2 linked regions of the Methylosinus sp. H3A genome follow. Each later gene encodes a partner of the first gene's protein in a complex. Links are inferred from orthologs where the notes say so. Each region holds a gene or a part of one and is shown in the gene's direction. Other genes may lie near its edges. The genes, in order: groL and metK.

Evidence for each region.
Region 2: the proteins of groL (region 1) and metK are in contact, whole or in part, in a cryo-EM structure (PDB 8P4O), measured with the Escherichia coli proteins. The link is inferred for Methylosinus sp. H3A from one-to-one orthologs.

Annotation. Positions count from the first base shown.
Region 1 is NZ_JADNQW010000005.1:2,069,530-2,079,615, reverse strand. The notes cover bases 4,360-7,326. They hold groL (chaperonin GroEL), read left to right. Parts: upstream 4,360-5,007; coding sequence 5,008-6,645; downstream 6,646-7,326. Other genes in these bases: IY145_RS12710 (ADYC domain-containing protein), read left to right, coding at 7,293-7,326; IY145_RS12715 (hypothetical protein), read left to right, coding at 6,763-7,227; groES (co-chaperone GroES), read left to right, coding at 4,673-4,960. Outside these bases: IY145_RS12750 (hypothetical protein), read left to right, coding at 55-534; nif-specific transcriptional activator NifA, read left to right, coding at 660-2,432; IY145_RS12740 (4Fe4S-binding leucine-rich repeat protein), read left to right, coding at 2,458-3,216; IY145_RS12735 (hypothetical protein), read right to left, coding at 3,331-3,921; IY145_RS12730 (group II truncated hemoglobin), read right to left, coding at 3,905-4,324; more of IY145_RS12710, read left to right, coding at 7,327-8,114; IY145_RS12705 (aa3-type cytochrome c oxidase subunit IV), read left to right, coding at 8,230-8,370; IY145_RS12700 (Re/Si-specific NAD(P)(+) transhydrogenase subunit alpha), read left to right, coding at 8,497-9,627; IY145_RS12695 (NAD(P) transhydrogenase subunit alpha), read left to right, coding at 9,673-10,086.
Region 2 is NZ_JADNQW010000005.1:2,825,465-2,835,505, reverse strand. Bases 4,497-7,418 are described here. They hold metK (methionine adenosyltransferase), read left to right. Parts: upstream 4,497-5,323; coding sequence 5,324-6,514; downstream 6,515-7,418. Other genes in these bases: IY145_RS16105 (co-chaperone YbbN), read left to right, coding at 7,333-7,418; trmB (tRNA (guanosine(46)-N7)-methyltransferase TrmB), read left to right, coding at 6,568-7,269; IY145_RS16120 (helix-turn-helix domain-containing protein), read left to right, coding at 4,737-5,177; lnt (apolipoprotein N-acyltransferase), read left to right, coding at 4,497-4,613. Also shown: IY145_RS16150 (2Fe-2S iron-sulfur cluster-binding protein), read right to left, coding at 1-159; IY145_RS16145 (glutathionylspermidine synthase family protein), read right to left, coding at 220-1,374; IY145_RS16140 (hypothetical protein), read right to left, coding at 1,371-1,808; IY145_RS16135 (DUF350 domain-containing protein), read right to left, coding at 1,818-2,225; IY145_RS16130 (flavodoxin family protein), read right to left, coding at 2,310-2,771; more of lnt, read left to right, coding at 2,931-4,496; more of IY145_RS16105, read left to right, coding at 7,419-8,226; IY145_RS16100 (LON peptidase substrate-binding domain-containing protein), read left to right, coding at 8,273-8,941; IY145_RS16095 (Trm112 family protein), read left to right, coding at 8,998-9,228; IY145_RS16090 (acyl-CoA thioesterase II), read left to right, coding at 9,234-10,041. UniProt on the Escherichia coli protein: Catalyzes the formation of S-adenosylmethionine (AdoMet) from methionine and ATP.

The DNA of each region.
Region 1 (10,086 bases):
CCTTTGGGCGTGGGGTCGCGGCGCGCTGGCGCGACAATTGCCTGCCGGCGCGGCATGAGCGACCTCACCCCTGAAAACGATCTCGTGGACTTCGGCGAGCTTTCGCCAGCCGTCAACGAACTGTTGCAAAAAGGCGTCCTGGCCTATCGGAGCGACCGCGCCCGCGCGGACGAATTGTTCCGGGAGGCGCTCGATCTGTCTCCCCATGAACTGCCAGCCTATTACTGCCTTTATAAGATTCATACTTATATGGGAAACTTGGAGGTCGCTTGGGCGGTCGCCAATCAGGGGCTCGCCGAGGCGACCCGCCAGGCCGGCTGGTCGCTCGATCCACGGCTCTGGCCGCCGAAAGAAACGGCGCCGGGCTCGGCTGAACGCTTCGCATTGTACACTTTGAAGGCGCTGAGCTTCATTCAGCTCAAACGCGGCAATAAAGCAGAGGCGATGCAGAATCTTGGGATTTTGGAGATTTTGGATCCCTGCGGATATGTCGGCTGGACAGTGATCTATGAGCTCGCGCAAGGCGTTGCCTGACGGGATCGGCGCGCGCGCGGGCGCCCCGCGGCCATCGGCATGTAGAATTTGTCACGGTAACGGCACGTTAGTTGCTAAACATTCCAGGGTGAACTATCGATTCCCGCGGAACGTCAGGCACGTCTATGGGATACGAAGCTGGAAGCAGCATGAACACGGCTCAGGCTCGCGCGTTCGACCCGAGCGAATCTGCTCTCGTCGGAATCTACGAAATCTCGAAGCTGTTGGCGTCGCCCAACCGGCTCGAAAAGACGCTGGCGGGGGTGTTGGCGCTTCTGTCGAGCTTTCTCGACATGCGGCACGGCCTCATCGCTCTGCTCGACACGCATGGCGACCCGGAAGTGGTCGTCGGCTCTGGTTGGAGCGAGGTGAACGCCAAAAAATTCTTCGAACATCTCCCGGAGCGGGCGGTCGGCCAGATCGTGGCCACGAAAATGCCGCTGGTGGTCGAGAACGTCGCCGCCTCTCCTTTGTTCGAGGGAACCGATCTCTCCGAATGGGGTCCGACCGATGGTCAGCCTTTCTCGCTGATCGGCGTGCCGATCAAGGAAGGTGACGCGGTCGTCGGCACTTTGACGGTCGATCGCGTTTATAGCGACCGATCCTCGGTTCGCTTCGATCATGATGTCCGATTCCTGACAATGATCGCCAATCTGGTGGGGCAGACTCTGCGCCTCCATAAGCTGATCGGTCGCGATCGCGATCGGCTGATGCAGGAGAAAGCCCGTCTCGAAAAGGGCGAGCGGCCCGCGCATATCGAGGCGAGGCTGGACGGCATCAAGGGAATCGTCGGCGAAAGTCCGGCGGTACGCGCTGTCGTCGACAAGATTCGCATCGTCGCCAAGGCGAAGTCGACCGTGCTGTTGCGCGGCGAGTCCGGCACCGGCAAGGAGCTGTTCGCGGCCGCGATCCACAATCTCTCGCCGCGGCAGAGCAAGCCTTTCGTCAAGCTGAACTGCGCCGCCCTGCCGGAGAGCGTGCTCGAATCCGAATTATTCGGCCATGAGCGCGGAGCCTTCACCGGCGCGGCCGCCTTACGCAAAGGGCGGTTCGAGCTGGCGGACGGAGGCACGCTGTTTCTGGACGAGATCGGCGACATCACGCCCGCTTTCCAGGCCAAGCTGCTGCGCGTGCTTCAGGAAGGCGAGTTCGAGCGCGTCGGCGGCACGCGGACGATGAAGGTCGACGTGCGTTTCGTCTGCGCCACTAACCGCAATCTGGAAGAGGCGGTGCAGAAGGGCGAGTTCCGCGCCGATCTCTACTATCGCATCAGCGTGGTGCCGATTTTTCTGCCGCCCCTGCGCGAGCGCAAAGGCGATCTTGCGCCGCTGGCCAATGAATTCCTGCGGCGCTTCAACAGCGAGCAGAATGTCCATCTGACCCTGTCCGACTCGGCGATGGAAGTGCTCAACGAATGCAACTTCCCGGGCAATATTCGCGAGCTCGAGAACTGCGTCTATCGCACCGCGACTCTGGCGCGCAACGAGGGGATCGTCGACAAGGACTTCTCCTGCCGCAATGACGGCTGCTTGTCCTCGGTTCTGTGGAACGGCTCGCGGGAATCGACGATCGGCGGACTCCATTCGGCGAGCTTCACGCCTTTGCCGATCGTTTCCAAGGCTCCGCCGCCGCCCCCGCCGCCGGCGCGGCCTCCGGTGGTTCGGCCGCCGGTCGAGGAACCTGCTCCGGTCGTCGCCGCGCAACCCGCCGCAGCCTGTCCGGGCGCCGAAAACTGCACGGTCATCGAGACCGATCACCGATCGGATCGCGACAAGCTCATCGAGGCGATGGAGCAGGCTGGATGGGTGAAGGCCAAAGCGGCCCGCCTGCTCGGCTTGACGCCCCGGCAGATCGGCTATGCGTTGCAAAAATACGATATCCCTGTAAAGAAGTTCTGATACGAGGAAAGAAGACGGCTCGCCAATGGCCGCAGAACCAGAAAGAATAAGCGACGATCCGCTGGACTGGCGTGGTCGCCCCATCCGCTGCAGGGAATGCTCCCATGTGGCGCTCAATCTCGAGGGGCTGTGCCGCAAGGGAACAGCCTGCGTGCGCGACCGGCGAGCCAAACGCGTCGATCTCTTCTTCCGCGGACATCCGCATCTCGCGGACGCCTATCTCGATCACGTCTATTTCGAAGTGCGCGCGCGCGCGGCGCGCTATGCTTCGGTCCTGCGGCTCCCGCCTTTGCTCGACGATCCAGAGCCCGAGGTGCGCGCCACAGCGGCCTCGCGCCTGCCGGCGTCGCGCATCGCCCGTCTCGCGCATGATCCAGAGCCGCGGGTTCGTATCGTCATCGCCAATCGGCTCGAGGGCGCGGCGCTGCTCGCAATGTATTCCGACCAGGATTATCTGGTCCGCATCCACGTCGTCCGCCGAATCTCGCCGGATTTGCTTCCGATCGCCGTCCATGACGAGGATCCGGAAGTGCGGCGTTGGGTGGCGCGTCGCATTCCTTTGGATAGGCTGCATCTTCTCGTCAAAGACCCGGAGCCGCTGGTGCGGCTCGTCGTCGCCGAGCGCCTTCCTGAGGATCGTCTCGACGCGATGAGCAAAGACGAGGATTTGCGCATTCGCTTCACCATCGCGGAACGATGCCCACGCGAGATGCTGCGCTCCTTCCTCGATGACGAGGACGAATTGGTGCGCGCCTGCGCGCAAACCCGACTGGAAAGCGACTGACCAGCCATGGTCGGATGGCTTCCGTCCCTGCCGGCCGGCTCTCTATAAAAAAAAGCAATCCAGAGCCGGAGCGCCCCTGGATTGCGTGGTCGAAAACGAGATTTTCGGGCCGCTTCAGACCGGCCGATTCTCGTTGCGATTGCGCACCGGGCCCATCACAGCCAGCCCCTGCTCATAGGTGATCTTCTCGAACGTCTGATCGAAGGCGATGCCGGCATTGGCGACGGCGTCGATCTTGCCGCCGATCGACAGCTTCTTCAGATCGTTCTTCTCGATGTAGAAGAGCTCGAGCAGCTCGTTATAGACCGTCGATTCGTCGATCGGCAGGACATAGAAATTAATGCCGTCGATCTCGACCTGATATTTGCTGAGCAAGTCGATGTTGTTGGCGAAGATGAAATATTTGCCGGTCGGGCTGAGCAGGCCCTTCAGCACTTCGGCGACATTCGCGAGATGCTCGAAGGAGAGAAGCCACTGCGCGAAGAAGTCGAAAGTCGGTTTGCCGGCGTCCGCCACCGCGATCACCTGATCGGAGCACAGTTCCGGCGGACGCGCCTCGTCGGCGAACTGCTGGGCGAATTTCAACGCCAGCTTGCCGCGGAAACCAAAACGCCCCGCCTTTTCGGTCGGGCCCTTATGGACCGGGCTGAGCAGCCGCTTCTGCTGGTCCAAAGTCGAAAACGCCGTATCAGTGATGCTTGTCATGTTGGTTACCCGGATCGTTACGTAGCCAATCCGCCAGTTTGGCGAAGTTCTGCTTCAATGTGTCTCGCACTCTCACATCATCGACCACCTCTTCGAGCGCGCCCGTCATGCAGGTCATCCACGCGTCGCGCTCGGCGGGTCCGATCGCGAAGCCCATGTGACGCATGCGCAGCCGGGGGTGTCCCCGCTGCTCCGAATAGCTCTTGGGTCCGCCCAGCCATTCGGCCAGATAGAGCTTCAGAACCGCCTTGGTGGGGCCGAGATCCACCGCATGCATCGCGCGAATGTCACGCGCCTGCGGCAGAACGTCCATATTGCGATAGAACGCCTCGACGAGGCGATCGACCGCTTCCTGGCCGCCGATGACGTCGAATGCGGTCTTTGTCGTTTGCACGGCGTCCATTGTCATGCCTCGCGAGCTAGCAATTCATATGCCGACGCCTGGGCCTAGCGCGCTGCACGCGATTGCGCAACGACGCCCCGCGGAATGGGCCGCCGGAATCGGCGCAGATGGAAGCGCCGCCCGAATCCTGCCGCGACATGAGAATAATAAGGCAGAGCAAGACACAATTTTATGCATTTACGGCTCGGGCGCCCGAATTCGGCGCTGCTCGCCCTTGACAGGGCGGGGCGCCGCTTCCTATTTCATCGCTAGCCTGTTGGCACTCGTCACCCCTGAGTGCTAATAGGCATTTTACGCAATCTTTCGCCCGTGCGCTCCGGCCGGGCTCTGCAACGCAAGGAAGACGACATGGCGTTCCGTCCCCTCCACGACCGGGTCGTGGTCAAGCGCCTCGAAGGCGAAGACAAGACCAAAGGCGGCATCATCATTCCCGACACCGCGAAAGAGAAGCCCGCCGAGGGCAAGATCATCGCCGTCGGCCCCGGCTCCCGCGACGAGAGCGGCAAGCTCGTCGCCCTCGACGTCAAGGAAGGCGACCGCGTGCTGTTCGGCAAATGGTCCGGCACCGAGGTCAAGATCGACGGGGAAGATCTCCTCATCATGAAAGAAAGCGACATTCTGGGCGTCATCGCCTGATCCGGCCGACCCTCGCCCAATCCTTCTTCCAACGGAGCTGAACGACAATGGCAGCCAAGGACATTCGCTTTTCCTCCGACGCGCGCGACCGTATTCTGCGCGGCGTCGACATCCTCGCCAATGCGGTGAAGGTCACGCTCGGCCCCAAGGGCCGCAACGTCGTCATCGAGAAGAGCTTCGGCGCTCCGCGCATCACCAAGGACGGCGTCACCGTCGCCAAGGAGATCGAGCTCGCCGACAAATTCGAGAATCTCGGCGCCCAGCTCGTTCGTGAGGTGGCCTCCAAGCAGAACGACACCGCCGGCGACGGCACCACGACGGCGACCGTCCTCGCCGCCGCCATCGCCCGTGAAGGCGCCAAGGCCGTCGCGGCCGGCCTCAACCCGCAGGATCTCAAGCGCGGCATCGACCTCGCGGTCGAGGCGGTGGTCGCCGATCTGAAGAAGAACTCCAAGAAGGTCACCTCCAACGACGAGATCGCCCAGGTCGGCACCATCTCGGCCAATGGCGACAGCTACATCGGCCAGGAGATCGCCAAGGCGGTGCAGAAGGTCGGCAATGAGGGCGTGATCACGGTGGAGGAGGCCAAGAGCCTCGACTCCGAGACGGTCATCGTCGAGGGCCTGCAGTTCGACCGCGGCTATCTCTCGCCTTACTTCATCACCAACGCCGAGCGTCTCGTCGCGGAGCTCGAGGATCCCTACATCCTCATCCACGAGAAGAAGCTGTCGACTCTGCAGCCGCTGCTGCCGATCCTCGAGGCCGTTGTGCAGACCGGCAAGCCGCTGCTCATCATCGCCGAGGACGTCGAGGGCGAGGCTCTGGCCACGCTCGTCGTCAACAAGCTGCGCGGCGGCCTGAAGATCGCGGCCGTGAAGGCCCCGGGCTTCGGCGATCGTCGCAAGGCTCAGCTCGAGGACATCGCCATTCTGACGGGCGGTCAGGTCGTCTCCGAGGATCTCGGCATCAAGCTCGAGAGCGTCACGCTGCCCCTGCTCGGCAAGGCCAAGCGCATTCGCATCGACAAAGAGAACACGACGATCATCGACGGCGCCGGCGAGAAGAAGGACATCGAGGCCCGCGTCGCCCAGATCAAGGCGCAGGTCGAGGAGACCACCTCGGACTATGACCGCGAGAAGATGCAGGAGCGTCTCGCCAAGCTCGCGGGCGGCGTCGCGGTGATCCGCGTCGGCGGCGCGACCGAGGTCGAGGTCAAGGAGAAGAAGGACCGCGTCGACGACGCGCTGAACGCCACCCGCGCCGCGGTGCAGGAAGGCATTTCGCCCGGCGGCGGCGTCGCGCTGCTGCGCGCTATCGCCGCTCTCGCCGATGTCAAGGTCGCCAATTCCGACCAGCAGACCGGCGTCGCGATCGTCCGCAAGGCGATCCAGGCTCCGGCCCGTCAGATCGTCGACAACGCCGGCGGAGACGGCGCGGTCGTGGTCGGCAAGCTGCTCGAGTCCACGGACTATAATTACGGCTATGACGCCCAGACCGGCGAATATGGCGATCTGGTGAAGCTCGGCATCATCGACCCGACCAAGGTCGTGCGCACGGCGCTGCAGGACGCGTCCTCGATCGCCGGCCTCATCGTCACCACCGAGGCGACGATCACCGAGCAGCCGAAGAAGGACAGCGGTCCGGCTCTGCCGCCCGGCGGCGGCATGGGCGGCATGGATTTCTGATTTTCCATCCCCGACCAGTCGAAGAAGGCCCCGGAGCAATCCGGGGCCTTTTTTGTCGCGTCCACGAGCATGTGCGTCGCCGCACGGCCAAGCGCGCCGAAACGCCCGAAAAGAGAGATGTTCCCGATCGAAGCGCCTCCGGGCGTCGAGATCGGGCGGCACAGAAAGCGGCGACATATCGCCGCCCTCGCTCACAAGGGTCTCACGAAAATGTTCAAGCGCTCGATTTTCGCACTCGGCCTCGTCGTCGCCGCCAGCGGCTCCGCCTCCGCCGTGATCTCGCCCAATGGCGTTTCTCTGAATGGCTTCTCGACGAACGGCCTGCACCTCAACGCCCTCACCTCGAATGCGTTGACCGAAAATGCGCTCACCGCCAACGGATTGCATGTGAACGCGCTCACGGCCAATGCGCTGACGTCGAACGCCCTGGTGGAGAATTCGCTCGTGCAGAACGCTCTGACCCAGAACGCTCTGGTCGACAATGGCGTGAAATTCAATGGCGTGGCCACCAGCCCGCTCTCCAATGACGGATTGCGCGTCATCGCGATCGAATTGCCGGCTCCCGCGCAGACCGACAAGTAATCTTTACAGGCGCAGGAGGGCCGGTCCGCGCCGGCTTTCCTGCGGCTCTTCGAAAGCGTCGCATCATGCAGAACAGACTCTTCGCCGCGCTATCGGTCGCCTTCGTGGCGGCGACGTCCCCCCTTGCGGCTGCGGAGCTCGAGCTTCTGGACGTGCAGGGAACGCAGTTCGAGGCGCGGCTCTCCGACGGGCGGGTGCTCCATTCGCCCGATCTCGTCGGCGCGACGCTCACTGTCGCCAAAGGCGCCGGAGCGATGAAGATTCGCATCGACGCCGTCGAACGTGATCCCGGCGACCTCCAGCGGGCCGTCCCGCCGTCGGAGGCGGTCATGCTGCACAGCCTCTCCTTCCAGGGACCGGACGGCGAATGGAAGAATCTCTGCGATCCCGGCCCGGACGGGCGCCGCCAGGGCTTTCCCATTCCCGGCCGCGCCAAGGGCGACGGGACCATAGGCGCCGCCGAGCCCGGCGTCTTCGAGCTCACCTGCACAGGCGGGGCTCAGGGAAAGTGCGTGCGCTTCGGCTATCGCCCCTGGGAGAAGCGCGAGGATGGAACCTCCATGCGCGACGTCTACAACGCCTGCGTCCGGCTGGTGCGCGCCGATTATTCCGGCGACGGCAAGGGCACGACGCGCAACGGCCAGCCGATCGACCTTTATGATTTTCTCGGCGTGCAGACGCCCGGCAATGATCCTGGGCATGATTTCGAGGCCGGCTTCTCGCCCGCTGGCGCCGTCTGCGTTCGCCATGTCCGCGTCAAGGAGAATACGAGCCTCGAGGCGCTCGAGGCGCAAACGCCGCGCCTGAAAGGCCGCACCGGAGACATATGCACAGAGGAATTCGCGCGCGCCAATGGCGCCGTCCTTTTCGTCCGCTCTCCGCCCTGAGACGTAGCGGGCGCGACAATTGCGACATTGCAGGATCGCGCCGCCTCGTCTAGCATTATTCAGCTTCGCCCCTCGACGGGCGGAGCCGCAACGCGAGAACACGAAGGGGAGAGGCATGGCCGACCATCATCACGAGACTTCGAGCGATATGGCGGAGCACCTCGCCACCTATCACGGCTTTCTGACGATGTTGAAAGTGGGAACCGCCGCCTCAGTCGTCAGCCTGCTGCTTATGTATTTCTTCCTCGCACGCTGACAGCTCGGCGCGCTGATCGATCGGCGCGCTGATCGACCGGTTTTTCTCTACAGTTTCTGACCGAATGCGAACCGCGCGGCCATCCGGCCGCGGGGAACCGAATCTCCTCCCAACGGAGTTTCGTCAATGCGCATTGCTGTTCAATCCGAGACTGACAAGAATGAGACGCGCGTCGCCGCGACGCCGGAAACTGTCAAGAAGTTCAAAAGCCTCGGCGCGGAAGTCGTGATCCAGTCGGGGGCCGGAGCCATATCCGGCTTTTCCGACGCCGATTACGCCGCCACCGGCGCGGCGATCGCGCCGAGCGCAGCGGCCGCCTCCGACAATGCCGAAGTGGTGCTGCGCGTGCGCCGACCGGCGCCGGGCGAGCTGTCCGGCATAGCGCGCGGCGCCGCCGTCGTCGCCATCGCCGATCCTTTCGGACATGAGAAAGAGCTGGCCGCGCTCGCGCAAACCGGCGCGACGCTCTTCGCCATGGAATTCATGCCGCGCATCACCCGCGCGCAGGTCATGGATGTTCTATCCTCCCAGGCGAATATCGCCGGCTATCGCGCCGTCATCGACGCCGCCGCCGAATATAGCCGCGCCATCCCAATGATGATGACCGCGGCGGGCACGGTCCCGGCCGCCAAAATTTTCATCATGGGCGTCGGCGTCGCCGGCCTGCAGGCGATCGCCACGGCGCGCCGGCTCGGCGGCATCGGCTCGGCGACCGATGTCCGGCCCGCCACCAAGGAGCAGGTGGAATCGCTCGGCGCGAAATTCATCGCGGTCGAGAATGACGAATTCCGCCAGGCAGAGACTTCCGGCGGCTACGCCAAGGAAATGTCGCCGGAATACCAAGCCGCGCAGGCGGAGCTGGTCGCGGCGCATATCGCCAAGCAAGACATTGTGATCACCACGGCGCTGATTCCCGGCCGGCCGGCTCCGCGTCTCATTTCGGCGGCGGCGGCGCGCTCCATGCGCGCGGGCTCGGTCATCATCGATCTCGCGGCCGAGCGTGGCGGCAATTGCGAGCTGACCAAGCCCGGCGAAACGATCATCGACAATGGCGTGAAGATCGTCGGCGCGGTCAATCTCGCCGGCCGCCTGCCGGCGACGGCCTCCAGCCTCTACGCAAAAAACCTGCTCGCCTTCGTCGAGACTCTCATCTCCAAAGAGACGAAGACTCTGGCCATCGATTGGAACGACGAATTGGTGAAGGCGACGGCCCTCACCCGCGACGGCGCCGTCATCGATTCGCGATTTGCGGCTTGATCACGCCGGCCCCGCGAGGGCCGCGCGAAGAAAGGGCGTTGGCACATGGCATCCGACACGACACAGCAAATGCTCGAAACGGCCCGCCGCGCAGCCGAAGCGACGCGGCAGCTGGCCGATCAGGCGCAATCCTATTCCGATCAGCTGGCGCAAGTGGCGGCGGCGGCCTCCTCCCACGGCCTGACGGGCGGCGTCGATCCGGTCGTCTTCCGCCTCGCGATTTTCGCGCTGGCGGTTTTCGTCGGCTATTACGTCGTCTGGTCGGTGACGCCGGCGCTGCACACGCCGCTGATGTCCGTCACCAACGCCATCTCTTCCGTCATCGTCGTCGGCGCGCTGCTCTCTGTCGGCGTCGACTCTTCCGTCGACACATCGGGCGGCTCCTCGGTCGCGCGCTGGCTCGGCTTCATCGCGCTCGCCCTCGTCAGCGTCAACATATTCGGCGGCTTCCTCGTCACC
Region 2 (10,041 bases), 760 kb from region 1 along the record:
CTCGATGAGGCAGGAGCCGCATTCGCCGTCCTTGCAATCATGCGGGATCGGAATCTTATTCGCCTCGGCGACAGCGAGTATCGTGTGCGTGTCGCCGGCGACCGCATAGACCGTCACATTTTTGTGGAGAAGAGGGGTGGAGAAAGTGACGTCGGGCATGGCCGTCCTCCCTTATTTTTTTATTTGCAGGGAGAAGCGTACGCCTCGACCCGTCATGCGTCAATCGACGATCGCATGCGGCAAAAAGAGCGAGCGATCCGTCGTCACCAGCGACGAATCCTCACGTATGCCCATGCCCGCCGGAGCGCCGCCGACGAGCCAGCAGCCGAGCACGGGATAGCGCCCGCCGAAATTGGGCAACAGACATAATTCCTGCCGCACAAATCCTTCGCCGCCATATGTTCCCTGCGTCTCCGCGAGACGCGCGTCGCCATCGACGAGCGCGACATTGGCGCCCTCGCGCGAATAGAGCGGCTTGCGCGCATAGCGCGACAATGACGATGCGCGCGCATCGTCCTCGAAGAAGCAGGGCAGAAGATTGGGATGGCCTGGCGCCGCCTCCCACAGAAAAGCGAGAAAGCCTTTGTTGGAAGCGACCGCCTTCCATGGCGGCTCGACGAAGCGCGTCGCGCCCATCGCCGCGGACTTGCCGAAAGAATCGGCGAACATCCACTCCCAGGGATAGAGCTTGAACAGTCGCTCGACGCGTCGCCCCAGACGATCGACGAACATCTCGCCGGAAAGGCCGATGTCGCGCATATCGATGCGCGCCGTCCACGAGCCGGCCTGCGTCGCGCAATCGGCGAGATAGGCGACATTGCCGCGATCCTCGACGCTCGCCGTCATGCAGGCGAAATGCACGGGACCGCCATCGGCGATCTCTCGCCATCGCGCGATCAGCCGATCATGCAGCGAATTGAACTGATCCGCGCCCTTCGGCAAATGGCCGCGCTCGATCATCTGCTCGAGCCAGAACCATTGCACGGCGGAGGATTCGAACAGGCTCGTCGGCGTGTCGGCGTTATATTCGAGAAGCTTGGGCGGCCCCTCTCCATCATAGGAAAAATCGAAGCGTCCGTAGAGCGAGGGATCGCGCCGCGCATGGCTCTCGGCGATGAGCGCCCATGCGTGACGCGGAATGCGCAGACGCTCGAGCGCCTGCTCGTCGGTCACGATGCCCGCGATCACCTCCTCGCAGAGCGCGGCGAGATCGGCCGTCGCCGTCTCGAGACGATCCTCGATCTCGCGCATCGAAAAAACATACCGCGCGCTCTCGTCCCAATAGGGCTCGCCGTCCGCTTGCGCGAATTGAAAGCCGATTCTTTTCGCCTCTTCGGCGAAGTCCGGCCGCGGCGGCGAAAGCTCGCGCCTCACGATCCGCCGCCATGACCCGAGCCGGCGCCGCCGAAACCGCCGAAGGAAACCGCATGGCCGGAGACGCCGCCGCCGCTCGAATTCGACGAGGACGAGAAGGACGACGAGCCGCTGGATGACGAGCCGTGCGAGGAGCTGCTCGAAGACCCGCCGCCGTGACCGCCGCCACTGCGCGATTGGCGGCATTCCTCCTGCCGCTCCCAGTCGCCTTCCTTGGCGCAATCGCGCCGACGCGCATTTTCGATCGCCGCATAGGTTCCGATCGATAGCGAGCCGGCGGCGATCAGCGCGATGACGATCGAACGCTTACGGCCTGCGGAAGGCGCGCCCGCGCCGCCGAGAAGCCCCTTCGGCGCATTGGTGACGACGGGCGGGGCCTGGCCGCGGCGTCCGAATTCCTTGCGGGGTTGCTCGGCCCGGGGGTGCTCCGCCATGGCGCCGCCTCAGGGGCTCATGCAGGCGGCGCTGAGCACGCCGGCGGAGATGGAGACGGCGCCGAGCCAGACCGCCGCGGCGATGGCGTTCTGCTCGATCGCCTGCGAGAGCCCTGGATGCGCGAGCCGCGCGAGAAGATAGGCGATGATCTGCGTGGCGAAGGCGACGAAGCCCCAGATGATGAACTCGAGCCCCGATTGCGTATTATGCACCGCGCCAGCGAGCGCGATGGCGAAGCCGATGAGGCTCCCTCCGAAGGCGATGGCCGCGGAGGCGTTGTGCTCATCGACGATGAGATCGAATTCGCAATGCGGCGTGAGCCGCGTGTAGACGACGCAGAATGCGGCGCAATAAGCGATACCCCCGAGGAAATAGGCCGCAAAGGACAGAAGGCCGGTGACGAGGTCTGCGGGCAAAGTCGGTCCTCTCGAAAATATCGAGCGGAGAGGTTAGCAGGGGCACCGTAGGAAGGAAAGCCGCAGGCCTGGGCGTGCGCGCCGTCAAAACACCCCCGCCTCCAGCCCTGCGGCCATGGCCATTCCGAGCTCATGGCAAGCGCGCTCGAACTCCTCGCGCCATTCCCCGCGAAAGATCAGCGGCTCCTGCACGGCGCGCCAGCGCAAGCCCGTCGCCACGCTCTCGACGCTGCGCCTGGCGCCGGCGCCGTCATTGCCGGCGCGGATGTAGAGCGCATAGGGACGCCCCTGCGTGCGCTCGAGGCAGGGATGATAGCAGCGGTCGAAGAAATCCTTCAGCGCGCCGCTCATATAGCCGAGATTTTCCGGCGTCCCGAGAATGAGCGCATCGGCCGCCAGCACATCCTCCGGCGTCGCGGCGAGCGGCGCGCGGGAAACGACCGCGACGCCGGCGATCTCGCGCGCGCCGGCGAGAACCGCGTCGCGCAGTCGCTCCGTGTTGGGAGACGGCGCATGGGCGAGGAGGAGCAGACGCTTACCGGCCATGGGGCGAAGAATTCTCCTTTGACCGCCACGGCTTGTGCGCCGCCGCACAGCGCGGCCTCCGCGAAGATGATAGCGCCTTTTTCCGCTCGTGCGACCCTCTAGGGCGTAGCCGTCGGACGGGCTAGAGTCCTCGCGCCACTTCGAATCGAACGGATGCCCATGGCGCAGCAATTCCTCACCCAGACCTTCTCCGACGGCTCGAGGACAGGCCCCACACTTCCACAACGCATCATCCTCGCCGAAGGCTGGACGCGCCGCGCCATCGCCTTCGCCGCCGGCGCGGTGGGCGCGCTGGCGCTGGCCCCGGTCGATTTCGCGCCGGCCATGTTCGTGACCCTGTGCGTCGCGGTCTGGCTCCTCGACGGCTCCGCGGCCGCCAGCGGCGAGAGCGGCTTCTCTTATCTCGCCGCCTCGGTCCGCCGCGCGGCGGGCGCCGGCTGGTGGCTCGGCTTCGGTTATTTTCTCGCCGGGCTCTGGTGGCTCGGCGCCGCCATGCTGGTCGAGCCCGACCAATTCGCCTGGGCGCTGCCGCTCGCCGTCATCGGCGCGCCGGCGGTCCTCGCCCTTTTTCCGGCGCTGGGCTTCGCGCTGGCGCGGGCGCTGTGGTCGGGCGGCTCGGCGCGCGTCTTCGCGCTCGCGGCCGGCCTCGGCGCCTCGGAGTTTCTGCGCGGCCATATCTTCACCGGCTTCCCCTGGAATGATTTCGGCATGGCGCTCGCCGCCATCCCCTTCCTCGATCAGACGGCGGCGCTCGTCGGCCTGCATGGGCTCGATATTCTCGCGGTGATCGTGTTCGCCGCGCCGGCGACGCTCGCCGACGGCCGGCGACGCCTCACCCCGGCCGTCGTCGCCGCGCTCGTCCTCGCCATCGCGATGGCGGGCTATGGCGCGCTGCGGCTCGCGTCGGGCAAAACGGAATATGTCGAGGACGTGAAATTGCGGCTGATGCAGCCGAACCTTCCGCAGGACGCCAAATTCAAGCCCGAGAACGGCCCGGCGATCCTGAGCCGCTATCTCGAGCTGTCCGACCGCGCCGTCGCGCCCGGCCGCTCCGGCGTCGCCGACGCGACCCATCTGATCTGGCCGGAATCGGCTTTCCCCTTCATTCTCTCGCGCGATCCGGACGCGCTGGCGCGAATCGCCGCGACCATGCGCGGCGCGGTTCTCGTCACCGGCGCCGCACGCGCCGAAGAAGACGGGCGCCGCGAGAACGGCAGGCGCCGCACGAAAATCTTCAATTCGGTCCTGGCCGTGCAAGGCGGCCGCATCGTCGCCGCCTATGACAAGATCCATCTCGTGCCGTTCGGCGAATATCTGCCGCTTTCGAAACTGCTCGCGCCGCTCGGCGTCACGCAGCTCGTCCCCGGAATCTGGGACGAGGGGACCGGCCCGCGGCGGTTCGCCGCGCCCGGCCTGCCGCTCGCCGCGCCGCTGGTCTGCTATGAGGCGATCTTTCCGGGCGAGACGGTCGCGGCCGGCGGCGAGCGGCCGCAATGGCTGCTCAATGTGACCAATGACGGCTGGTTCGGCGCGACGAGCGGCCCCTATCAACATTTCGCGCAGGCGCGACTGCGAAGCATCGAAGAAGGCCTGCCCTTGGCGCGCGTCGCCAACACGGGGATTTCCGCGGTCGTCGACCCCTATGGGCGCGTTCTCGAGCGCCTGCCGCTCGGCGTCGACGGAGTCATCGACGCGCGCCTGCCGCGAGCCGCGGAGGCGCCGCCTTTCGCGGCCCATCCTTTTCGCTGGACTTCAACGCTTTGGTTCTTCACAATAATTTTCGCCCTGTTCGGACGCTTTCGCGGCCTCGCAGGTTTGACTGCGTTCCGAGCCGGTGCTTAATGAAACACCCCTCGAAATCGCGGCCAATGCGTCCGCGCCAGCCCTTGGCTCGGCGAAACTCCGCTTAAGATCAGCCCCTTCGACAAAAGGCCGGACAGTCATGAGCAAAAGGAACCAGTCGCAGTGAAAAAGGCGCCCGATCCGATCGACCGGCACGTCGGAAGTCGCGTGCGCATGCAGCGCATTCTGATGAAAATGAGCCAAGAGAAGCTCGGGGAGGCGCTGGGCCTGACATTCCAGCAAGTGCAGAAATACGAAAAAGGCACAAACCGCATCGGCGCGAGCCGGCTGCAACAGATTTCGAAGTCGCTGAACGTGCCGCCCTCCTTCTTCTTCGAAGGCGCGCCGTCCACCCAGCCCGCCGGAGACGGCTTCGCCGAGGAATCGTCCTCGCAATATGTCGTCGATTTCCTCTCGACGGCGGAGGGCCTCCATCTCAACCGCGCCTTCGCCCGCATCAAGGATCCCAAGGTACGCAAACGCGTGATCGACCTGATCTCGACGCTCGCCGATCAGGACGAAGCCGCCAAGGAGCCGGTCGCCGCCGATCCGGTCGCCAAATAGGCGGCGTCTCGACGATCAGAGTTCTCTATAAAGAACATTTTGCCGCAGACGGCTTGACGAAACGAACGACCCCTGTCTTGATTTAGACGAGTGGAAGGGTCTGTCCGCCAGTAAGCGGCGGGTCGGCGATTGGACGGAGATCGAATGTGACACGACAGAACTATCTTTTCACCAGCGAGTCGGTTTCGGAAGGCCATCCCGACAAGGTATGCGACCGTATTTCCGATGAAATCGTCGATTTGTTTTTTCGCGAGGGCGCCAAATTCGGCGTCGACCCCTATCAGATCCGCGTGGCCGCCGAGACGCTCGCCACCACCAATCGCGTCGTGATCGCCGGCGAGGTGCGCGGCCCCGCCATCCCCAAGGAGCAGATCGTCGACGTCGCCCGCAAGGCGATCAAATCCATCGGCTATGAGCAGGCCGGCTTCCATTGGCAGAACGCCGATGTCGAAGTGCTGCTGCACGCGCAATCGGCCGATATCGCCCAGGGCGTCGACGCCGCCGGCAATAAGGACGAAGGCGCGGGCGATCAAGGCATCATGTTCGGCTATGCGGTGCGCGAGACGCCCGACCTGCTGCCGGCCCCCATTTATTACGCGCATAAAATCCTCGAGAAGCTCGCCCACGCCCGCCACAGCGGCAAGGAGAAAGGCCTCGGCCCCGACGCCAAGAGCCAGGTCACTCTGCGCTACGAGAACGGCAAGCCGGTCGAGGCCACGCAGATCGTGCTCTCGCACCAGCACACCGACGAGAATCTCACGCCGCAGGACATTCGCGCCATCGTCGAGCCCTATATCCTCGAAGCGCTGCCCGCGGGCTTTGTGACGAAGGAGACGGTGTGGCACGTCAATCCGACCGGCAAGTTCCACATTGGCGGCCCGGACGGCGACGCCGGCCTCACCGGCCGCAAGATCATTGTGGACACCTATGGCGGAGCGGCTCCCCACGGCGGCGGCGCCTTCTCCGGCAAGGATCCGACCAAGGTGGACCGCTCGGCCGCCTACGCCGCCCGCTATCTGGCCAAGAACATCGTGGCGGCCGGCCTCGCCGACCGCGCGACGCTGCAGCTCTCCTACGCCATCGGCGTCGCCGAGCCGCTGTCGATCTATGTCGATCTGCACGGCACCGGCCAAGTGCCCGAGGACAAGGTCGAGGCGGTGCTGCCGCAGATTCTGCGCTTGTCGCCGCGCGGTATTCGCGAGCATCTGCAGCTCAACAAGCCGATCTACGCCCGCACCTCGGCCTATGGCCATTTCGGCCGCACGCCGGACGAGGAAGGCGGATTCTCCTGGGAGCGCACCGACCTCGCCGAGGCGCTGAAGGCGCACTTCTCCTGACGAGTGTAATCGGCCAAGTCCCGATGAGCGCAATCGGCGAAGACGACGGCGCCATGAATGAGACCGACAGCGGCGCGCCCCTTGTGGCGCGCCGCCTCTACGGGCGCAGCAAGGGCAAGGCCCTGCGCGCCGGCCAGGCGCGTCTGCTTCAGGATCTCTTGCCGAAGCTGACGCTGGACCTCTCGGCGCCCTGCCCTTCGGCGGCGAGCCTATTTTCGGCCCCCGTCCAGCACGTTTTTCTCGAGATCGGCTTCGGCGGCGGCGAGCATCTCGTCGCGGCCGCGGCGGCGCGCCCCGATGTCGGCTTCATCGGCTGCGAGCCCTTCGTGAATGGAATGGCCAAGCTCCTCGCCAGAATCGACGCGCTGGGCCTCGCCAATATCCGCCTCCATCAGGGCGACGCGGCCGAGGTCATCGGCTGGCTGCCGCGAGCGAGCCTCGGCCGGACCTTCCTCTTCTACCCGGACCCATGGCCCAAGCGCCGCCACCGCAAGCGGCGTTTCGTCGCGAAGGAGACATTGGACGCGCTCGCGCGGGTGATGACGCCGGGCGCGCAATTGCGTTTTGCGACAGACATCGACGATTATGCCGGCTGGGCGCTGGCGCGCGTCCGGGACGCCACGGATTTTGCATGGACCGCGGCGACGTCGGCGGACTGGCTCACGCCCTGGGAGGGTTGGACGCAGACGAAATACGAGGCGAAAGCGATGGCGGCCGGACGCAAACCGGTCTATCTGACTTTCGTGAGGCGTTGAGGACGCGAGCGACGGCTGGCGGGCGAGTGACGCCCAGCGGGAGAGCGTGCGGGAGACGGTGCGATGGCGGCGGAACTGACGGCGCAAGACGACACCCGGGCGACCGAGACGACGACGGCGACATTTCGCGCCGACGTTCTGGAGGCGTCGCTGCGCCAGCCCGTGCTCGTCGATTTCTGGGCGCCCTGGTGCGAGCCCTGCAAGCAGCTCGCGCCTGCCCTGGAGCGGGCGGTGAAAGCCGCCGACGGACGGGTGAAGCTCGTCAAGATGAATATCGACGAGCATCCGGAGATCGCCGGCCAGCTCGGCGTGAAATCCATTCCCGCCGTGGTCGCCTTCCAGCGCGGCCGGCCGGCTGACGGCTTCGTCGGCGCGCTGCCGGAGAAGCAGCTGCGCGGCTTTATCGAGCGGCTCGCCGGCCCGCTCGAGGACGAGGGAACCGACGCTTTTCTCACCGCCGAGGCGCTGATCGGCGAGGGCCAGCTGGAGGCCGCCGAGGCGATCCTGCTCGAGCTCGTCGGAGAGACCCCGCCCTTCGCCAAAGCGGCGGCCGAACTCACCCGCCTCTATGTGGAGCAAGACCGTCTCGCAGACGCGCAGGCACTGCTCGACGGCCTGCCCGCCCCAACGCGCGCGGACCCGCTCGTCGCCGCAGCGGCGGCGTCGCTCGAGAATGCGCTCGCCGCCTCCGATCTCGGCGAGATCGACGAGCTCCAAAAGCGCGTCGGCTTCGATCCGGACGATCTGCAGGCGCGCTTCGATCTCGCCCTCGCGCTCAACGCCAAGGGCAAGCGCGACGAGGCCGCCACCGCGCTCCTTGACATCATCCGAAAGGACCGTAGTTGGAGCGACGACGGGGCGCGGAAGCAACTCATCCAGTTCTTCGACGCCTGGGGGCCGCTCGACCAAGCGACCATAGGCGCGCGGCGGCGCCTGTCGTCGCTGCTGTTCTCCTGATCCGAGCGAGTTTCTCGAGGAGTGGCGGCGATCGCCGCTGACCGACATGAGCGTCAATCAACCCTATAAAGATGCGAACGCATTGCCGGACGTCGTTCCGGTGTTTCCGCTGACCCGCGCGCTGCTGCTGCCGCGCGGCGAGCTGCCGCTCAACATATTCGAGCCGCGCTATCTGGCGATGGTCGACGACGCCATCGCCTCGCAGCGCGTCATCGGCATGATCCAGCCTCTGCCGGGTCAGGACGAGCGCGAGCAGACCCCGATCCTGCACCGTATCGGCTGCGCCGGACGCATCACGCGATTCTCCGAGACCGGCGACGGCCGCTATCTCATTTCCCTCACCGGGATCGCGCGCTTCCGCATAGAGGAAGAGCTGCCGGCGACGCTGGCCTATCGGACCTGCCGGGTCAGCTATGACGATTTCCTGATCGATCTCGAGCCCGGCGCCGGCGAGGCCGACGTCGATCGCACGGGGATGATCCGCATGCTGCGCGAATTCGCCGACGGCTCGCAGCTCGACGTCGATTGGACCAGCATAGACGCCGCCCCCAACGAGGCGCTGGTGAATGCGCTCGCGATGATGAGCCCCTTCGGCGCCAATGAGAAGCAAGCGCTGCTCGAGGCGGTCGACCTGCGCTCGCGCGCCGAGATTCTCGTCGCGCTGGCCGAGCTCGATCTGGCGCAGAACAGCGACGATCCGCCGCAATTTCATTAGAGATTATTTCCGCCGCTGCGGCATATACCGCTTCTGACTTGCAGAAAGGCGCCACGATGAGCGACAAATCCGAGAAGCCCGCGAGCGAAGGCGAGGACGCTTCCGCATCCAAAGCGACGAAGGTCGATCCGCGCCTTTTGGAGATTTTGGTCTGCCCGCTCACCAAATCGACGCTGGAATATGACGCCGAGCGGCAGGAGCTGATCTCCCGCTCCGCGCGGCTCGCCTATCCGATCCGCGACGGCATTCCCATCATGCTGCCGGAGGAGGCGCGGCCGGTCGACTGATCCGCATGGACGCCCCCCACCCCACGCATGAGCTGCTCGCGCTGCTCGACCTCGAGCCCCTCGGCGAGGACGTCTTCCGCGGCTACAGCCGGTCCCGCAGCCCGCGCGTCTATGGCGGGCAGGTCGTGGGACAGGCGCTGGTCGCCGCGCAGCGGACGGTCCCGCCCGAGCGGCCGGCCCATTCGCTGCACGCCTATTTCATCCTGCCCGGCGATCCGCACGCGCCGATCGATTTTGCGGTCGAACGTCTGCGCGACGGCAGGAGCTTCACGACCCGGCGCTGCGTGGCCCGCCAGCGCGGGCGGACGATTTTCTCCATGGAGGCGTCGTTCCAGATCGACGAGCCCGGCCTCGAGCATGCGTTCCCGGCGCCGCAGGCCCCCCCTCCCGAGAGCCTGCCGACGAAGAATGCGCTGGCCGAGCGCTTCGCCGAATTCCTGCCGCCGGGCGCCACCGAATGCATCGCCGGATCTCCGGCGGTGGATATACGCGTCGTCGATCCACACGCCTATTTTTCGAACACTGCGAAGGCGGACGCGAAGCAGTTCATCTGGTTTCGACTGGTCGACCGCATCGGCGACGATCTGGCGACGCACCAATCCGTGCTCGCCTATCTCTCGGATATGACGCTGCTGAACACTGCGCTCATCGCGCATGGACGCTCGATCTTCGACGATCGCTTGCAGGTCGCGAGCCTCGACCACGCCTTGTGGCTCCATCGGCCGTTCCGCATCGACGAATGGATGCTCTACGCCCAGGACAGCCCCACCGCCGCCGGCGCGCGGACGCTCACGCGCGGAATGATCTTCTCCA